3 regions of the Streptomyces sp. CA-146814 genome follow, and region 2 is predicted to be linked to each of the others. Evidence: riboswitches for the same ligand, from Rfam matches in the RefSeq annotation. Region 2 holds a riboswitch; each other region holds the start of a gene.
The links. A riboswitch is a leader RNA that binds a small molecule or an ion and turns the genes downstream of it on or off. The one in region 2 is predicted to bind cobalamin.
Positions count from the first base shown of each region.

Region 1: another riboswitch for cobalamin. It lies ahead of ACQP09_RS24505 (ribonucleoside-diphosphate reductase subunit alpha); the one in region 2 lies ahead of ACQP09_RS01400 (ABC transporter substrate-binding protein).
Region 3: another riboswitch for cobalamin. It lies ahead of ACQP09_RS30540 (CoA-acylating methylmalonate-semialdehyde dehydrogenase); the one in region 2 lies ahead of ACQP09_RS01400 (ABC transporter substrate-binding protein).

Region 1 covers NZ_CP192068.1:5,437,918-5,441,182, reverse strand. Annotated here, with positions in the region: gene ACQP09_RS24515 (hypothetical protein) at 1-643, shown strand, start outside; gene ACQP09_RS24510 (GNAT family N-acetyltransferase) at 643-1,152, shown strand; cobalamin riboswitch at 1,217-1,338, shown strand; gene ACQP09_RS24505 (ribonucleoside-diphosphate reductase subunit alpha) at 1,473-3,265, shown strand, end outside.
Region 2 covers NZ_CP192068.1:353,910-357,174, reverse strand. Annotated here, with positions in the region: gene ACQP09_RS01405 (beta-ketoacyl-[acyl-carrier-protein] synthase family protein) at 1-1,150, shown strand, start outside; cobalamin riboswitch at 1,246-1,430, shown strand; gene ACQP09_RS01400 (ABC transporter substrate-binding protein) at 1,492-2,544, shown strand; gene ACQP09_RS01395 (FecCD family ABC transporter permease) at 2,598-3,265, shown strand, end outside.
Region 3 covers NZ_CP192068.1:6,912,048-6,915,312, forward strand. Annotated here, with positions in the region: gene ACQP09_RS30540 (CoA-acylating methylmalonate-semialdehyde dehydrogenase) at 1-1,343, opposite strand, end outside; cobalamin riboswitch at 1,579-1,757, opposite strand; gene cobF (precorrin-6A synthase (deacetylating)) at 1,884-2,702, shown strand; gene ACQP09_RS30550 (hypothetical protein) at 2,820-3,017, opposite strand.

The DNA of each region.
Region 1 (3,265 bases), 5.1 Mb from region 2:
CCTGACCGTGACACTGGCCCTGACCCTGGCGGCGGCGACGGGCTGCGGCACCGTGCCGGCGCCCGGCTCGAAGTCGCCGGCGGACCGGAGCTCCTCGGCCGAACCGGCGCCCGACCGGGCGGAGCTGGAGGCGCGGGCGAGCGCCGTGCAGCTCGTCGCGGAGCATGTGTGGGTGACCGAGGCCGCGGGCTACGCCTTGGCGCGCCAGTCGGTCGGGGTGCTCGGTGACGACGGGTTCGGCAGCTCCTACACCGCGCCGGACGGCGGGATGTTCCAGCTGTCGGTGGAGCGCCGCCCGCACGCCGTGGCCGACTGTACGGACGGCTCCGCGCCCGCCGGCGGTCAGGAGGCCCTGGTGACGTGCGAGCGGGACGGCGAACAGTGGTACCGCGCCACGGAGTCGGACCACGCGTACGCCCAGGAGCAGGGCGGCCTCGTGATCACGGTGAGCGGGGCGCGCGAGCAGGTGGACCGGGCGACGCTGCGGTCGGCGGCGCTGGCCGCCCACCGCGCCGACGACCACGAATTGGACCGGGTGCTGCCGCCCGCCGGGGACGGCTCCGGGCAGCAGCCGGTCGAGCGCGGCGACCTGCCGCCGGTGGGCGACGGCGCGCCGGACAACGAGGTGGGAGCGAGTGGCTGATGGATCTGACGATCAGAGTGGCGGAGCCCGCCGAGTACGCCGTGCTCGGCGGGATCATCGCCGAGGCGTATCTCGGTGACGGTCTGCTGGACGGCCCGCAGGATCCGTACCTCCTGAAACTGCGGGCGGTGGAGCAGCGGGCGGCCGAGGCCGAGGTGCTCGTGGCGCTCGACGCGGACGGGGTGGTGCTCGGTGGTGTGACGTATGCCGCTCCCGGCACGCCGTGGCGCGATATCTCCGGTCCGGACGAGGCCGAGTTCCGGATGCTGGCCGTGGCCCGCGCGGGGCGCGGACGGGGCGTGGGAGAGGCGCTCGTACGGGCGTGCGTCGAGCGGGCCCGGTCCGCCGAAGGCGTTCGGGGGCTGGTGCTGTCGACGCAGCCGGCCATGCTCCCGGCCCATAGGATCTACCGTCGGCTCGGCTTTCTGCGGACCCCTGAGCGGGACTGGGAGCCGGTGCCGGGCCTGCGCCTCATGACCTTCCGGCTGGAGCTGGAGGCGGCCTCCTGAGGGGCTTATGAAATCGACGCGACACAACATGTGGGGGCCGCAGCATCTGGCGGCCCCCACATGTATGCTCGACCTCGCTGTCGCCGCAGGGGAATCCGGTGCGAATCCGGAACTGTCCCGCAACGGTGTGATCAGTGTGCTTTGCACACCCGAAGTCCGAAGACCTGTCGACAGCGCGTCCGGCTCGACCGAACCGGACGCCAGACGTCCGGGCCTCGCGGATGGGCCGGTGGACGCCGTAGCAGTGCTGCCCTGAAGGGCATCGTGCTGCCCGGTTTCCCCGCTCGCCGCCGGCCCCCAGCCGAGCGAGGGAAAGCCCAGTGACCATCGCGCCCGCCGATCCGGTTTCAGCCACCGAATCCGCTGCCTCCACCACGTCCGGCGAAGGCACGAACGACGGACCCGGGACCGCCCTGTTGCGGACCCTCACCGACCTCACCGTCGATCTGCCCGACACCGACCCCGGACGGGTCGCCGCCTCCGCGCTGCGCGGGCGCAACGCCCGCTCCGACGAGGCCGAGCTGCGCTCGCTGGCCACCGAGGCGGCGGCGGGGCTGATCTCCGAGGACCCGGCGTACTCCAAACTCGCCGCCCGGCTGCTGACCCGTACGATCGCCGACGAGGCCGCGGGCCAGGGCGCCACGTCCTTCTCCGCCTCGGTCGCCGTGGGCCACCGCGAGGGGCTGATCGCGGACCGCACGGCCGCCTTCGTGGAGCTGCACGCGAAGGCGCTGGACGCGCTGGTGGAGCGGACGCTGGCGGAGGGCGCGGACGACCGGTTCGGCTACTTCGGTCTCCGTACGCTGCACAGCCGCTACCTGCTGCGCCACCCGATCACCCGCCAGGTCATCGAGACCCCGCAGCACTTCATGCTGCGCGTGGCCGCCGGTCTGGCCGAGGACGAGTCGGTGCGGGCGCTGGACGAGGTCGCCGCGCTCTACGGGCTGATGAGCAAGCTGGACTACCTCCCCTCCTCCCCCACGCTCTTCAACTCCGGCACCCGGCACCCGCAGATGTCCTCCTGCTACCTGCTGGACTCGCCCAAGGACGAGCTGGACTCGATCTACGACCGCTACCACCAGGTGGCGCGCCTCTCGAAGCACGCGGGCGGCATCGGCCTCTCCTACTCCCGTATCCGCGCCCGTGGTTCGCTGATCCGGGGTACCAACGGGCACTCCAACGGCATCGTGCCGTTCCTGAAGACGCTGGACGCCTCGGTGGCGGCGGTGAACCAGGGCGGCCGGCGCAAGGGCGCTGCGGCGGTCTACCTGGAGACCTGGCACGCGGACATCGAGGAGTTCCTGGAGCTCCGCGACAACACCGGTGAGGACCAGCGGCGTACGCACAACCTGAACCTGGCGCACTGGATCCCGGACGAGTTCATGCGCCGGGTCGACGCGGACACCGAGTGGTCGCTCTTCTCGCCCGCCGAGGTGCCCGAGCTGGTGGACCTGTGGGGCGACGAGTTCGACGCGGCCTACCGCGCGGCCGAGGCCAAGGGCCTGGCCCGCAAGACGATGCCGGCGCGTGAGCTGTACGGCCGGATGATGCGGACCCTCGCGCAGACCGGCCAGGGCTGGATGACGTTCAAGGACGCCTCCAACCGGACCGCGAACCAGACCGCCGAGCCGGGCCGGGTCGTGCACTCCTCGAACCTGTGCACGGAGATCCTGGAGGTCACCAACGACGGCGAGACGGCCGTCTGCAACCTCGGCTCGGTCAACCTGGGCGCCTTCGTGGCGAACGGCTCGATCGACTGGGAGCGCCTGGACTCCACGGTCCGTACGGCCGTGACCTTCCTCGACCGGGTCGTCGACATCAACTTCTACCCGACCGAGCAGGCCGGGAACTCCAACTCCCTCTGGCGGCCGGTCGGTCTGGGCGCGATGGGCCTCCAGGACGTCTTCTTCCAGCTGCGCCTGCCGTTCGACTCGCCGCAGGCCCGCGCGCTCTCGACGAAGATCTCCGAGCGCATCATGCTGGCCGCGTACGAGGCGTCCTGCGACCTCGCCGAGCGCTCGGGCCCGCTGCCCGCGTGGTCGGAGACGCGTGCCGCGCGCGGTGTGCTGCACCCCGACCACTACGACACCGAGCTGAACTGGCCGGAGCGCTG
Region 2 (3,265 bases):
GGTCCGCCGCGGCGCGTCCTTCGCGCGCACCGTCCCCGAACTGCACGGCTGCGCCGTCGACTTCGCCTGTACGGTCTCCGGCATCGACCTGGACGAGGCGGTCGGCGGCCGGACCGCCTTCCGCATGGGCCGGTACGTCAAGTTCGCCGTCCTCGCCGCACGGGAGGCGGTGACCGACGCCGGGCTCGACCCCGCCCACTGGGACGGCGCCCGCGTCGCCGTCGTCGTCGGCACCAGCAGCGGCGGCTCCGCCGGACTGACCGAACAGGCCGTCGCCCTGGAGCGGCGCGGCCCCGAGGCCACTTCACCCTCGGGCATCCTGCTCACCATCCCGAGCATGCCCGCGGCGGAGATCGCCATCCAGATGAAGGCCACCGGCCCGAGCCTGGCCCCGTGCACGGCCTGCTCCTCCGGAGTGACCGCCCTCTCCGTGGCCCGCGACATGCTGGCGCTCGGTCAGTGCGACATCGCGATCGCCGGAGCCACCGAGTCGATCGTCTTCCCGGTCGCCATGACCGGCTTCGCCCGCTCGGGCGCGGCGGCGCTGCGGGACGGTGACGGGGACCCCGCCCGTCTCTGCCGTCCCTTCGCCGCCGACCGGGCCGGGCTCGTCATGGGCGAAGGCGCCGCGATCATGGTCCTGGAACGGGCCGAGGACGCCCGGGCCAGAGGGGCGGCCCCCCGAGCGCTGCTCGCCGGCACCGGCGCCACGACCGACGCCCACCACCCGACCTCCCCGCACCCCTCCGGTGCGGTCGCCGAGGCCGCCGTCGACGCGGCGCTGAGGGACGCGGGCTGGCGCGCCGAGGACGTCGACCACGTCAACGCGCACGGCACCTCGACCCCGCTGAACGACGCGACGGAAGCCGCTCTCATCGGCCGGGCCTACCCGCACCGGCCGCCCGTCACGGCCCCCAAGGGCGTCCTGGGCCACTGCATGGGAGCGGCCGGAGCCATCGAGGCGGGACTGACCGTCCTGACGCTCCAGCACGGCATCGTCCCGCCGATCGCCAACCTGGACGCCCCCGACCGCGGGTTCGCCATCGACTGCGTCACCAAGGCACCGCGTGAGGTGCCCGTACGACGGGCCGTCAGCCACTCCTTCGGCTTCGGCGGACAGAACGCGGTGATCGCGCTGCAAGCGCCGTAAGGGCCGGCCGGGCCGGTGCGGCGGGACGATCCCGCGCCGCACCGGCCCGACCGATGAAGCGGTCCCGCACCGGCTCTGAGCTGCGCGAAGACCCGTGATAGCTTGCCGGGGCCAGTCGAACCCCAGCGACGGGGTCAGGGAATCCGGTGCGAGACCGGAACTGACGCGCAGCGGTGAGGGGGACGGGCGAGGCCACGGCCACTGGAGCACCCACGCTCCGGGAAGGCGTCCCGCCCGGACGAACCCGAGTCCGAAGACCTGCTGGCACCCGTGCTCCGCACCCGGGGTACGGGACCGTACGACGGGCTCCGCGGCTGGGCCCAGAGACACCGAGGTCCTCCGTGCTGCCCAAGGCCACCCCCGCCCCGATACGCACCGCCGCCCTCCTCGCGGCCGGCGTCGTCCTGCTCACCGCCTGCGGCGGCGGGTCCACCTCCGCCGCCGGCGGTGGCGACAAGACCAGCGCCGAAGGCTTCCCGCTCACCCTCAAGAACTGCGGGCGCACCGTCACCGTGAAGGCGCCGCCGCAGCAGGCCGTCTCGGTCGACCAGGGATCGACGGAGATCCTCCTCTCGCTCGGCCTCGCCGACCGGCTCGCGGGTACCGCCACCTGGAGCGACCCGGTCATGAAGGGCCTGGAGAAGGCCAACGCGGGCGTCGAGCGCATATCGGAGAACCGGCCCTCGTCCGAGAAGGTCCTCGACAAGGAGCCCGACTTCCTCTCCGCCTCCTTCGCCTCCACCCTCGCCAAGGGCGGCGTCGCCCCGCGCGAACAGTTCGAGAAGCTCGGCGTCCCCACCTACATCTCGCCCGCCGACTGCACCGGCAAGGACAACAGCGGCGGCGGTGACGGAGCCCGTACCGCACCCCTCACCATGGACAGCGTCTACACCGAAGTCCGTGAGCTCTCCCAGGTGTTCGGCGTCCCCGAGCGCGGCGACGCCCTGGTGAAGAAGCTCCAGGGCCGGGTGGCGAAGGCCACCGACGGCATCGACGGTTCCAAGGCCTCTCTCCTCTACTGGTTCTCCGACTCCAAGGCCCCCTACCTGGCCGGCTGCTGCGGCGCCCCCGGTGTCATCACCCGGGAGCTCGGCGCGAAGAACGTCTTCGACGACACCCACGACGAATGGCCCCAGATCAGCTGGGAGACCGTCGCCGACCGCAACCCCGACGTCCTGGTCATCGGCGACCTGAGCCGCACCATGCAGACCGCCGAGAGCGCCGAGAAGAAGATCGAGTTCCTGGAGTCCAACCCGGTCACCAAGACCATGGACGCCGTCAAGAACCGCCGGTACGTGCTGCTCAGCGGCCAGGCCATGAACCCCACCATCCGGACGGTCGAGGGGCTGGAGCGCGTCGCCGCCGGGCTGCGCGACTTCGGGCTCGCGGGGTGAGCGGCGGGCATCCGACGGTGAAGGCGCGTGGGGTGAGCAGCGGCAGCCCGACGGTGGAGCGGCCCGCTGACGTACGGCGGGTCGGCGCGCCGGTGCAGGCGCTGATCTGGACCGGCGGACTCCTGCTCCTGCTGCTCTCCATAGCCGTCGCCGTCACGATCGGGCCGGCCCGGATCTCCGTCCCCGACGTCTGGTCCGCCGTCGCCTCCCATCTGGGCTTCGGCGGATCGGAGCTGAGCCCGATCCGGGACGGCATCATCTGGAACCTGCGCATGCCCCGTACCCTGCTCGCCGCCGTGTGCGGGGCCGGGCTCGCGGTGTGCGGCACGGTGATGCAGTCGCTGCTGCGCAACCCGCTCGCCGACCCGTTCGTCCTCGGCGTCTCCTCCGGAGCCTCCACCGGGGCGGTCGTGGTGGTGGTCCTCGGTGTCGGCGGGGGAGCGGTGTCGCTGTCGGCCGGTGCGTTCGTCGGGGCCATCTGCTCGTTCGCCCTGGTTCTGCTGCTCAGCCATACGCTCGGCTCCACGACCGACCGGGTGGTGCTCTCCGGTGTCGCGGCGATGCAGCTCTTCTCCGCCCTGACCTCGTTCGTCGTGATGACCTCGGCCGACGCCGAGCAGACCCGCGGAGTGCTGTTCTGGCTGCTCGGCTCGCTCAGCGGCGTCGGCTGGGGCGAGGTGGCGCTCTGCACCGCCGTTCTCGCCCTCTGCCTGGTGATCTG
Region 3 (3,265 bases), 6.6 Mb from region 2:
TACGCCACCGGCACCGGGATCGGCACGTTGACGCCGACCATGCCCGTGTCGACCCGGCGGGTGAAGTCGCGGGCGATGTCGCCGTCCCGGGTGAAGAGCGCCACGCCGTTGCCGTACGCGTGCTCCGAAGGCAGCCGCAGCGCCTCCTCGTAGTCCGTCGCACGCACCACGGAGACCACCGGGCCGAAGATCTCCTCCTGGTAGATCCGCATGTCCGGGGTGACCCGGTCGAAGAGCGAGGCGCCCGCGAAGAACCCTTCCTCGTGGCCTTCGAGGGTGAAGTCCCTGCCGTCCACGACCAGTTCGGCTCCTTCCTCCACGCCGAGGTCGACATAGCCGCGCACCCGGTCCACCGCGTCCCGGCCCACCAGCGGCCCGAAGTCGGCGTCCGGGTCGTCCGAGCGGCCGATCCGCAGCTCGGCGATCCGCTCGGTGAGCTTGGCCACCAGCGCATCGGCGGTCTCCGCACCGACCGGCACGGCCACCGAGATCGCCATGCACCGCTCGCCCGCCGAGCCGTACCCGGCGCCGATCAGCGCGTCCACCGCCTGGTCCAGATCGGCGTCCGGCATCACGATCATGTGGTTCTTCGCCCCGCCGAAGCACTGCGCCCGCTTGCCGTGAGCGGCGGCCGTCGCGTAGATGTGCGCGGCGATCGGCGTCGAGCCGACGAAGCCGAGCGCCTTGACGCGCGGGTCCTCCAGCAGCGTGTCCACGGCCTCCTTGCCGCCGTTGACGACGTTCAGCACGCCCGGCGGAAGCCCGGCCTCCAGGAAGAGTTCGGCCAGCCGCAGCGGCACCGAAGGATCCCGCTCGGACGGCTTGAGGATGAAGGCGTTACCGCAGGCCAGAGCGGGTGCGGCCTTCCACAGCGGGATCATCGCCGGGAAGTTGAACGGGGTGATGCCGGCGACCACGCCGAGCGGCCGGCGCAGCGAGTGGACGTCGATCCCGGCGCCCGCGTTGTCGCTGAACTCGCCCTTCACCAGGTGCGGCACACCGGCGGCGAACTCCACCACGTCCAGGCCGCGCGCGATGTCACCGTGCGCGTCGGCCACGGTCTTGCCGTGCTCGGAGGAGAGCAGCCGGGCCAGGGAGTCCTTCTCCTGCTCGACCAGCTGGAGGAAGCGCAGCAGGACGCGGGCCCGGCGCTGCGGGTTCCACTCGCCCCACTCCAGCTGCGCCTCGGCCGCGTCGGCGATGGCCGCCTCGGTCTCGGACCGGCCGGCCAGCGGCACCCGGGCCTGGACCCGGCCGGTGTTGGGGTCGTACACATCGCCGTACGTGCCCGAGGTGCCGGGCGTGTGCTTGCCGCCGATGAAATGGGTGAGTTCGCGGACCATGGAAAGCCTGCTCTCGTCGGTGAGATCGTCAGGTGAGATCCGGGGATGGCGCACGGGCCCCCGCCGCCGCACAGCGCACCGGTCGGGTGCGCGCAGGGGCGTGGAAGGGCTCGCCGTCGGGGGGGACGCGGAGGGCGGAGGCCGTCAGGGGGCGGGGATAACCGCTCGCCGGGACGGGCCTGCGGGGCCGTGGGTGCGGACCGGTGCCATGCGTGTCTGCTCCATCCTCGTGGAAACACGGAACAATCCCGTGGCCGGTATCCTGACTCCCGGATCAGCGCGCGCCCTCATGCCTTCCCGACGGCGCCTTCACCGTCAGTGGCGTGTCCTGCGAGGACGAACTCCCCGGTCACAGTGGCGGGACCGCGCCGGAATCGCACCGGCTTCCCTGACACCACGGGCCTTCGAGGCGCCCGGCACCATGCCGGTCACCCCTCTGCTCACGAACATATAGTTGGACGTCCTAGTAAGTCCACCCCGCCTCGCCCCGGCCCGCCCCCGGCGCTGTCGCGCGCCCCGCTCCTGGCATGATCGGCCGACATGAGCGACGCACCACGCCACATCCTCGTCATCGGCATGGGAGCCGGCGACCCCGACCACCTGACCCTCGCCGCGATCAAGGCCATGCGCCGGGCGCAGGTCTTCTTCGTGCTCGGCAAGGGCCGGGAGAAGGAGTCCCTGACCCGGCTGCGGCGGGACATCCTGGCCGAGCACCTGGACGGTCCCTACCGGGTCGTCGAGGCCGAGGACCCCTGGCGGGACCGCACCCAGGACGACCGGGGCCGCTACACCACGGCGGTCCACGACTGGCGCCACCGCCGCGCCGACATCTGCGAACGCCTGATCATCGAGGAGCTGGCGCCGGGGGAGTGCGGGGCGTTCCTGGTGTGGGGCGACCCGTCCCTGTACGACAGCACGCTCGCGATCCTGGAGGACATCCAGGCCCGTGGCACGGTGGAATTCGGCCATGAGGTGGTCCCCGGGATCAGCAGCGTCTCGGCGCTCGCCGCCCGCCACCGCACCTCGCTGAACCAGGTCGGCCGCCCCGTCCACATCACCCCGGGCCGACGCCTCGCCGAGGGGTTCCCGGACGACGACGGCGACATCGTGGTCATGCTCGACGGCCACGAGAGCTTCACCCATCTGACGGGCCGGGGCCTGTGGATCTACTGGGGCGCCTACATCGGCACCCCGGACGAGCTCCTGGTCTCCGGACCGCTCGACGAGGTCGCCGAACGGATCAGCCGCGTGCGCGCCGAGGCCCGCGAACGGCACGGCTGGATCATGGACACCTACCTGCTGCGCCACCGGCCGGAGGGCGCCCAGGGTACGGAGAGCCCAGGCGGCACGGACAGCTGACGGGCCCCGGCCCGCGAGCGGGGGCCCGGACAGGTGGGCGGGTGACGTGACACAGGGCGGCGGGTCGCGTCGAGGCGCGAGCGGCCGCCGCACCTCGCCGTCGTACCCGGCCGGAGGTCAGCTCCGGGACTCGTGCGCCCGGATCACTCCCAGCCCGTGACCGAGGCTCGGGCACTCGGCGGTCAGGTCGTTGCCCCGCACCAGATAGTTGTGCACGCGCCCGTCGGTGGGCCGCTCGACGGCCCGGTACAGAGTGCCGTTCACCGTGATCGTCCAGTCGTCGCCGTCCTGGGCCCACCCGACTGTCTTCTTCATATAGCGCTTCCCTCGCTCGTCGCCGCCGCGGGTCGGCGGCCGTGTATTGGCAAGAAGAACGGCCTGTGACGCTCTGTGGTTCCGGTTCGCCTACGCCATTCGGTTACATCTGAGTCACCATGCCCCCACGACCTGACCGGAAGTCAGCGAACCGGAGAAGAACGGCGGAACGGGGTGCGCGGAGGGGAGCGGGGCTGCCCGGGGCCGGATCGTGCCAGGATGCCGGATCCGGTCCCGGGCAGTGATGC